One region of the Pseudoalteromonas sp. SG45-3 genome, then DNA from elsewhere that is predicted to be linked to it. Evidence: predicted binding sites of a transcription regulator. Region 1 holds the regulator's gene; each other region holds the start of a gene.
The links. The regulator ArgR, encoded in region 1, controls arginine synthesis, uptake and breakdown. The targets are predictions, from matches to a motif close to ANTGAATANNTATTCANT.

Region 1 (3,210 bases):
CTTTTTAGCTGAGTCTGACTATAAGCAAGCACTTATAAGCCTTGCCCGTATTGCGGTTGACCGCGACCACTAGTTTTAACTAGTTACACAGTGTGACATTAATTCTGAGCAATAAAAAAGCCTGCAAATGCAGGCTTTTTGTTGCTTAAACCGGCTATTACGCCATGAAATCAACACCTTCTTTGATGTCTTTTTTCAGAGTTTCAAGCATGTCATTTTTTGCTTTTGTTTCAAATGCGCTTAGTTCGCCGTAAGAAAGAATTTCTTCTACACCGTTTTTACCTAAACGTACTGGATGTGCAAAGTACTCTGCATCGCCATTTTCAACAGCAACGTAAGCGTAATCTACAACTTCTTCACCTTGTAGGCCTTTAACTAAAGACATACAAAAACGAGCTGCAGCAGCACCCATAGATAGCGTAGCTGAACCACCGCCTGCTTTAGCATTTACAACTTCAGTACCCGCATTTTGGATACGTGGAGTAAGTGCAGCAACTTCTTCATCAGTGAAAGAAACACCTTCAACTTGAGAAAGTAGAGGCAGAATAGTTGTGCCTGAGTGACCACCAATTACTGGTACTTTTACAGTTGCTACGTCTACGCCTTTAAGTTCAGCAACAAATGCTTCTGAACGAATAACGTCAAGCGTAGTAATACCGAATACGCGTTTAGCGTCGTAAGTACCTGCTTTTTTGAATACTTCAGCAACAATTGGAACTGTGCCGTTTACTGGGTTAGTAATAATACCTACTAACGCTTTAGGACAGCTGGCAACAATGCCTTCTGCTAAAGTTTTGATGATGCCAGCATTTACATTGAATAAATCAGCACGATCCATACCTGGTTTACGCGGCATACCCGCTGGGATAAGAACGATGTCAGAGCCTTCAAGCGCTTTATTTAAATCGTCTGCGCCAAAGCCTGCAACTTTAACATCTGTTGGGATGTGAGAAAGGTCAACCGCAACACCTGGTACTACTGGTGCAACATCATAAAGTGATAATTCAGAGCCAGCTGGTAAGCCTGTTTTTAATAATAAAGACAACGCTTGGCCGATACCGCCTGCAGCACCTAATACAGCAACTTTCATTGGAATTCTCCGTAATTTGAGGTAGGAAACATTTGTGGCTCTTAAGATAATGAAATTAGCGACTAAAAACAAATTTATCCTGTCTATTTCAAGTATATTTTCGACCATAGTCGTAAACTTATGTGATTTAACGCATCAAACTGGCAAGTTAACTAAACAACTGCTGCATAATTATTCATTTTTGTGTAGAATTTGCGGCATAAATAACAAAAACGAATAAAGACTATGCAACCACAAGATAAACAAGAAGCACTGGTAAAAGCATTTAAATCACTATTAAAAGAAGAAAATTTTGGCTCTCAAGGCGAAATAGTTGATGCGTTAAAAGATCAAGGTTTTGACAATATAAGTCAGAGTAAAGTTTCACGCATGTTAAGTAAATTTGGCGCTGTACGCACACGCAATGCCAAACAAGAAATGGTTTACTGCTTACCTGCTGAAATGGGTGTACCTACGGCTAAAAGCCCATTACGCCAATTAGTAATCGACATTATGCACAACGAAATGATGATCATCATTCGTACCAGCCCAGGTGCTGCTCAGCTTATTGCACGTTTATTAGATTCATTAGGTAAAGCAGATGGCGTACTAGGAACTATTGCCGGCGATGACACTATTTTTATCGCTCCTGCTAAAATATCTGAAATAGATGTAACACTTGAACGTGTTCGCATTTTATTTGATACGGTTTAATAGCAAATTAAATTTGTTTTAAAAACCCTATTGAAGGTGCAAAGAAAGCAGAGCCCATATCGGCTTGAGTAAAATCAAGCCAGTGGTCGTAGCAATCCCCTTCCCCTAAACGACTATTAAGTACTTTTTCAAATGCGGTGCCCGTACAAGCGCATGTAATTGATAACATTCCCTGCTCATACACGTCGCCATAAGGCATGCTTTGATTTAATAGTAGCGGTTGTCCCTCTTCGTCTTTTAGCTCACTTCGCGAAGCATGGCTGGTTTCGATCGCTGGGGTAATTAGCGTGTTATCAAGACGCGTACGTCCCATTATTTGCTCTTGCTCACTCAATGATAAATGCTGCCACATAGTTAAATCATGTTTATAACGCTGAACATGAATATAACTCCCCTGATCTTCAAAGCTACCAGGGTTGCTGATTAAAGCCGTAGCGCGCTTTTTTCTTCCATGTGCGGTGTCGCCACCATAAATAAAACCGTTAAAATCACGACCATCTAAAAAGCGAAAATTCCGAATTTGCTCCACCAGCTCTACATCGGGGGCAAATAATTTTAAAATTTGCAGCGCAAATAAATGGTTAACATCTTCACGGTCAGAGCGAATTTGTACAAATAAATCACACGGTTGTACGCTCATTTGGTGATCGCTATGGGTTATATTGGGAAAGCTCTGTAATTCGCTTGGAATGTATTCAGGGAGGATATGCGGCCAGTATTGCGCACCAATAGCAACCATACAAGAGAGCATTGATTCTGAAAATTGATCGCTAAACTCTTCTTCTATAGCGCTTACTTGTTTTAACTTTGCGCGAAGTGATTCGTCTTGACCATCAAACACATTAAAAAATAAGTGCAAACCGTGTAAGTTTGCTTCAGCACAAATCCCTGATTGCGCTTGCGCCATTGTTATTCCTTAGTTTTACAGATAAAAACACAGCGAATAACAAATTAATTACGATTCGAAAAAATTCACCGTGTGAGGTTTTATTTTTATTATAACCTGATCATTATTTTCAAATGACTGGCCATATTGTGCAGCAACTTCAATTTCTTGTTCATCAATAACAAGCGAATAAACATACGCCGAACCAATAAAGCGACGACTTATGATTGCAGCTCGCTTGCTGAATTTGTCACTTTGGTTATCTGCCACTAATTCTATTTGATGAGGGCGCACATATATAAGCCCTGCACTTACATTATGCTTACTCTCAACATAAGATTCGACTAAACCAAATGGTGTTTTATATTCAGTTGCGGTTAACACTTCTGCGCTTAAGTATATGCCCTGACCCAGAAACTCTGCAACCTCCTTTGAACATGGAGCTGCAAAAAGCTGCTCAGGCGTGCCTTGTTGCTCAATTTTACCGCGATGCATAATGGCCAGTGTATCTGAAAAGGCAAATGCCTCTTCTTTTGAATGT
Region 2 (3,210 bases), 180 kb from region 1:
TAGCAGATTTAATACCTTCTTCATCAAAGGTAAGTGTTACCTCAGAGCCTGATGCTTTGCTGAGCATTTGTCTGGTTACCCACCATGGTCTGCGATAGTAAAAAGCGACGCACTCGAGTACCGCTAACATGATCATAAACGATCCTAAGTAATGATCGTCTAAAACATAAATGCCAAATAGACCAAGCGCAACTAACAACACAAGTAAAAAGTATTTAGGTTTTGCACGCTTACTATAAGGGAGTGACTCATCAAAACACTCGTAAAAGTAGGGTTTATCTAATGTGTAGGTGGTTGTGAATGCCATTTTGCCTTGCTTTAAATATCGTTTTTTTTATTTTAACAAGCTAACTGCTAAATGAGCAGCTTTATAGTCAGTGATTTTATTACTGGCACAAAAAAACGGCTCGAAAGCCGTTTTTTTAGCGGTACAAGAAGAATTAACAGTTAGTTTCTTCAGCGTTCACGCCTTCTTTAACATTTTCACATGCATCTTCAACAGAGTTTTGCACATCAGTTACTGCTTCGTCGATACGTTCGCCAGCATCTTCTGCATGGTTGTCTTCACAACCCATCATGAAAAAACCTGCAAATACTGCGATTAGTGCTGCTTTTAAAGTTGTAGAGTTCATAGTGTAATTCCTTGTAAGTATTAATTAAATTTTAGTGTTTGTTAGTTGAATGCTTTATCTACCTGGGTGATTTACCACGTAGTGCACCTGAAACTAATGAAATCACTAAAAGTACTAAAAAGATAAAAAATATAATTTTTGCTATACCAGCTGCGGCACCTGCGATGCCACCAAAACCTAACACTGCAGCGATTAAAGCAATAACTAAAAATGTAATTGTCCAGCGTAACATTGTTTTCTCCTTGGTTATCAAATTTGCTCATGATAACTAATGCCAGTTATATGCCAAAGTTTATTTGGCATAAATATCAATTGGTTATGGGTTTTTGCTGTTATTCTAGTTATTAGTTGGTTAGTAACTTTTACGCTTTGTTATGTAAGTTATTCACACTGTTGCAAATAACTGCTAAATATTCACTAAATAAACTTATTTTGGTAAGACCAATTAACAATTGGTGTGTGGCTTTGCATTTTATATTAAGAATTAGTGTTTATTTTTACTTAGCTTGATAGTTAATTAACAACTTCCATATAACTATTAGCTATAGTCGTTATTTCTTGTATGTATTGTAGAGCGCGTGATTGCTGAGTTATGGCATGTAAATTAATTGAGTGTTATGTTATTTATTGTTTAATTGGTTTTACCAATTTACAAGATGTAGACAAAGCGATTAGTTTTGTTATTATCCAGTGAATAAATATTTAATTAAATCGATTTTTTATTTTCGATATGGGTTTCAAGGGGAGAAAAATGGATATAGGTGCTCTACTCACAACGGCTGGTAACTTAATGCTTACTGGCATGGTTGGAGTGTTTGTATTTCTGTCGATATTAATTGGTGCAGTAACGCTTATGTCTAATTTGGTGACGCGCTTTAGCGAACCTGACGTGGCGACACCAGTTAAATCACCATCTTTTAAATCTCAAGGTGTGCCTAATGAGCACATCGCTGCTATTAGTGCTGCCATTGCTCAGTACAAATCAAATAATAAATAAGGGGCACACACATGGCTAAATTAAAACTAACAGAATTGGTATTACGCGATGCTCACCAATCATTATTAGCAACGCGTATGCGCCTAGACGATATGCTACCGATTGCTAGCAAATTAGACGATGCGGGTTATTGGTCTATTGAATCTTGGGGCGGTGCTACATTTGACTCGTGTATTCGTTATTTAGGCGAAGATCCTTGGGAGCGTATTCGTGCACTAAAAAAAGCGATGCCTAATACTAAACAGCAAATGCTATTACGCGGTCAAAACTTATTAGGTTACCGCCATTACGCTGATGACGTAGTTGAAAAATTTGTAGAACGTGCACATAAAAATGGCGTTGACGTATTTCGTATATTTGATGCAATGAACGATGTTCGCAATCTAGAAACAGCTATTAAAGCGGCTGTAAAAGTAGGCGCTCACGCTCAAGGTACTATTTCGTACACAGTTAGCCCAGTTCATACACTTGATATGTGGCTAACTCTTGCAAAGCAGCTTGAAGATATGGGTTGTCACTCAATTTGTATTAAAGATATGGCGGGTTTATTAAAGCCGTACGATGCTGAAAAACTAATTAAAGCACTTAAAGAAACTGTATCTATTCCAATTGCTATGCAGTGCCACGCTACAACAGGTTTAAGTACTGCTACTTACCAAAAAGCAATTGATGCTGGTATTGATATGCTCGATACCGCTATTTCATCAATGAGTATGACTTATGGACATTCTGCAACTGAAACTATTGTATCGATAGTTGAAGGGACTGAGCGTGATACTGGGCTTGATTTAAACCACCTAGAAGAAATTGCTGCTTACTTTAGAGATGTACGTAAAAAATATGCGGCATTTGAAGGTAGCTTAAAAGGGGTTGATGGGCGTATTTTACTAGCTCAAGTACCTGGTGGCATGCTTACAAACATGGAAAACCAACTTAAAGAGCAAGGCGCAGCCGATAAGCTTAATGAGGTTTTACTTGAGATCCCACGTGTACGTGAAGATCTTGGCTTTTTACCTTTAGTAACACCAACGTCGCAAATTGTTGGCACTCAAGCGGTACTTAATGTGCTAACGGGTGAGCGTTATAAAACCATTACTAAAGAAACTGCTGGCGTATTAAAAGGTGAATATGGCTTAACACCAGCACCAATGAATAAAGAGCTACAAGAGCGCGTGCTTGATGGCGCGGAAGTTATTACTTGTCGCCCTGCTGATAACATTGCACCTGAGCTTGCAACGCTTGAAGCTGAGTTATTAAAAGAAGCGCAAGAGCAAGGTTTAACACTTGCTGATGATCAAATTGATGACGTATTAACTTATGCATTATTCCCACAAGTTGGTTTGAAGTTTATTAAAAACCGCAACAACCCAGATGCATTTGAGCCAGTACCTTCTGTTGAAGATAAAAGCAGTAAAGCACCTTCTAAATCAGTTTCAAATAATAACAAAGTGAAGGCTGAGCAATACAGCGTAAAAGTAGATGGTAAAGTTTATGACGTAGTCGTAGCGCAAGGTGGTGAACTTAAGGAAGTAACATTAAAAGACTCTGAGCACATTCCTCAATCTGCTTCGGTTGCATCAG
Region 3 (3,210 bases), on a different contig from region 1:
TGAGCAAGGCGAGTTTGACGAAATTATGGGGTTGTTACACAATGAACTTGCTATCGAAGGTGTGCAGTTTCATCCCGAAGCTATTTTAACTGCTCAAGGCTTAGAACTGCTTGATAACTTTTTAACTCGCTTCTAATGTTATAATACACATAGCATTTTATACTTTATTAATGGATGTCATGACTGAACTTGTAGCCCAGCAGCGTACTGCCAAAATACTAAGCCAACGAGCTCATGACTTATTGCTTGGGCACAGCTTTGCGCATCAGCAAATTGGTTTCATTCATACATTAGATATAGATTACGGCGAACCCATGAAGCAGCGTACCTTGCTGCAGGTTGAAGTGGCCGCACAGAATAAACGCCAGCAAAGCAGTACTGCACATCATAAGTACCGCGCTCAAGCCAGTGAGCAACTGCACAAAACAATTGAAACAGCTATATATAAGCAGCTCGAAGATATAGATGGCGTAATTCATAGCACCATAGGTATTGAAGATGGTATTGCCAATATACTCGATATATTAGCGGTAAAGTCAGCGTCGGTAGGGCGTTTAGAGCCATTGGTTAATGATATAAGCTGGTTGGGTAGGGAGTTAGTAACGCTCGTTAATTTACCTTACTATCGTAATCAACGTAGTAAAAACACGTCTGTAAAAGTAGATAAACCATCGCTTGCCCTTCGTTATATTGGCCTTGATAACTTACAGCTAGTTATTCCTACATTTGCTGCCCGCCATTGGATGCCACATAGCACCGAACCATTTTCGTTATTAAAGCGTCGTTTACGTGACAGTGCCATGGCAAACGCCATTGCTGCGCAAAAAATTGCACAAATTAATAATGTAAATGACGTACATGCATTTACTCTTGGTATGCTTTTAGATGTAGGGCGAATTGCATTAGTGCGCTTGTACTTAAAAACGTTTGAGCAAATATGGCAACGTAAAGTACAGCTAGCCCGAAATGAAAACCAAAAAGATTTACACACCGCATTATTAGAGCTTCAGCCCGACCCGCTATTTTTAACTACTCTACTTAGCAATAAATCGATAGAAGTAAGCGCTAAGGTAATAGACAAAATGGCTTTTAAATATTTACCGTTTAAAGGGGTAATGCAGCAGCTAGTAAATGGGGTAGATAAGGGCGATACATTACTGCCATTAACAGAAGTAATGCTAAAGGCACGGTGCTATTCTCAATATCTTAATTTAAAAGAACATCAACTTATTGAACCTGATGAAGCTCTAAGCTGGTTTTCGCACTTTAAGTTCACTAAAACGGAACTAAAAACCCTCCAATCGAGTAATTTTACCAATTTAGCTATTCAAATTGACTAAAATCTGAATTTTTTGTTAATTTTTTTTGCGACTAACCATTCATTCTCATCTTATTGTTATATTACATATTTGCCGATTAAAGCGTGTGCGCCTCTGTACTCATGCGGTTAGTTGCCTAAAAATAAGCATAAATAGCTATGCAAATAGTTATTCACTATCTATGAAATAATATCTTTAGCCCTTTATTTTCAAGGGATACATGAAAGTTTTTAACGAGACAGATATCAGTAATTCTGAAATAATGTGCGTCTGAAAATTGAACCACAAAGCAATTTTGCGCAATTATCAGGTTACTGATCTTGCCTATAAAGTTGGTTACAAATATTAACCAAACACCTATTTTGATGTTTTGTGTTGCTCACAATTAAGAGGAAATAAAATGACAGTCAATCGCGAATTATTTGATCACGTAATGGTTCCTAACTACGCACCTTCAAGCGTAATTCCTGTTCGAGGCGAAGGCTCTCGCGTATGGGATCAACAAGGTCGAGAGTTTATCGACTTTGCTGGTGGTATTGCAGTTAACTGTCTTGGCCATTGCCACCCTGCATTAGTAGGCGCATTAAAAGAGCAAGGCGAAAAAATCTGGCATCTATCTAACGTAATGACCAATGAGCCGGCACTTCGCCTAGCTAAAAAAATGGTTGATGCGACATTTGCTGAAAAAGTTTACTTTGCCAACTCTGGCGCAGAAGCAAACGAAGCCGCGCTTAAATTAGCGCGTCGTTTTGCACTTGATAAGTTTGGCGCAGAAAAATCACAAATCATCGCGTTCAACAAAGGTTTCCACGGTCGTACATTCTTTACCGTAACTGTTGGCGGCCAAGCTGCATATTCAGATGGTTTTGGTCCTAAGCCTGGCGACATTGTACATTGTGATTACAATGACCTTGCTGCATTTGAAGCACTTATCAGCGATAAAACATGTGCCGTAATGATGGAACCTCTACAAGGTGAAGGCGGTATTGTTTCACCAACTGATGAGTTTGCTCAAGGCGTTCGCGATTTATGTACTAAACATAACGCACTGCTTATTTTTGATGAAGTTCAAACAGGTGTTGGTCGTACTGGCGATTTATATGCATACCAAGGCTTAAACGTAGTACCTGATATTTTAACTTCGGCTAAAGCACTTGGCGGCGGTTTTCCTATTGGCGCTATGATCACAACAACTGAAATTGCACAGCACCTTAAAGTAGGCACACATGGTTCTACTTATGGCGGTAACCCGCTTGCGTGTGCTGTTGCAGAAGCGGCATTTGATACAGTAAATACCCCAGACGTACTGGCTGGCGTAAAAGAAAAAGCCGCATTATTTAATGAACTACTTAGCGCGGTTAACGAAAAATACAACGTATTTAGCGAAATCCGTGGCCAAGGTTTATTAATTGGTGCAGTAGTGAACGAGCAATACAAAGGTCGTGCAAAAGAGTTTTTAGTGGCAGGTACTGAGCAAGGCCTTATGTCACTAGTTGCCGGTGCAGACGTAGTACGTTTCACTCCATCTTTAGTAATTCCTGAAGCGGACATTCGCGAAGGTATGGCACGCTTTGAAAAAGCAGTAGCAAGCGTAGTAAACGCATAAGCGACTTAAGCCAACCAATTAAGGGCAAGCACCGCTTGCCCTGCAATTCCTATTTACCGTTATTTATAAGGGAGCAAGCGGACTCATGATGATCCTTCGCCCAATCCAGCAAAATGATTACTCAGCATTACTGAAAATTGCCCACGAATCTGGGCATGGTTTTACGTCTTTGCCATTAAACGAAGAACTATTGCAAAAGAAAATAGACCATTCTGTAAGTTCATTTGCTAAGCAAACGTCACAACCCGGTGACGAAGGCTACCTGTTTGTTCTTGAAGATAGCGA

Region 2: H5126_RS04055 (OadG family protein) is a predicted target of ArgR. The motif match lies at 1,322-1,339, and genes of this name have one in related genera.
Region 3: H5126_RS12340 (aspartate aminotransferase family protein) is a predicted target of ArgR. The motif match lies at 1,467-1,484, and genes of this name have one in related genera.

What each region holds. Positions count from the first base shown of each region.
Region 1 covers NZ_JACJEN010000002.1:184,265-187,474, reverse strand. The annotation lists gene ispB (octaprenyl diphosphate synthase) at 1-73, shown strand, start outside; gene mdh (malate dehydrogenase) at 158-1,090, opposite strand; gene argR (transcriptional regulator ArgR) at 1,316-1,783, shown strand; gene H5126_RS03255 (Dyp-type peroxidase) at 1,791-2,690, opposite strand; gene H5126_RS03250 (ABC transporter ATP-binding protein) at 2,739-3,210, opposite strand, start outside.
Region 2 covers NZ_JACJEN010000002.1:361,046-364,255, forward strand. The annotation lists gene H5126_RS04040 (YcxB family protein) at 1-307, opposite strand, end outside; gene H5126_RS04045 (hypothetical protein) at 441-632, opposite strand; gene H5126_RS04050 (DUF1328 domain-containing protein) at 691-864, opposite strand; gene H5126_RS04055 (OadG family protein) at 1,384-1,629, shown strand; gene oadA (sodium-extruding oxaloacetate decarboxylase subunit alpha) at 1,641-3,210, shown strand, end outside.
Region 3 covers NZ_JACJEN010000009.1:111,140-114,349, forward strand. The annotation lists gene H5126_RS12330 (aminodeoxychorismate/anthranilate synthase component II) at 1-136, shown strand, start outside; gene H5126_RS12335 (HDOD domain-containing protein) at 180-1,340, shown strand; gene H5126_RS12340 (aspartate aminotransferase family protein) at 1,720-2,925, shown strand; gene astA (arginine N-succinyltransferase) at 3,011-3,210, shown strand, end outside.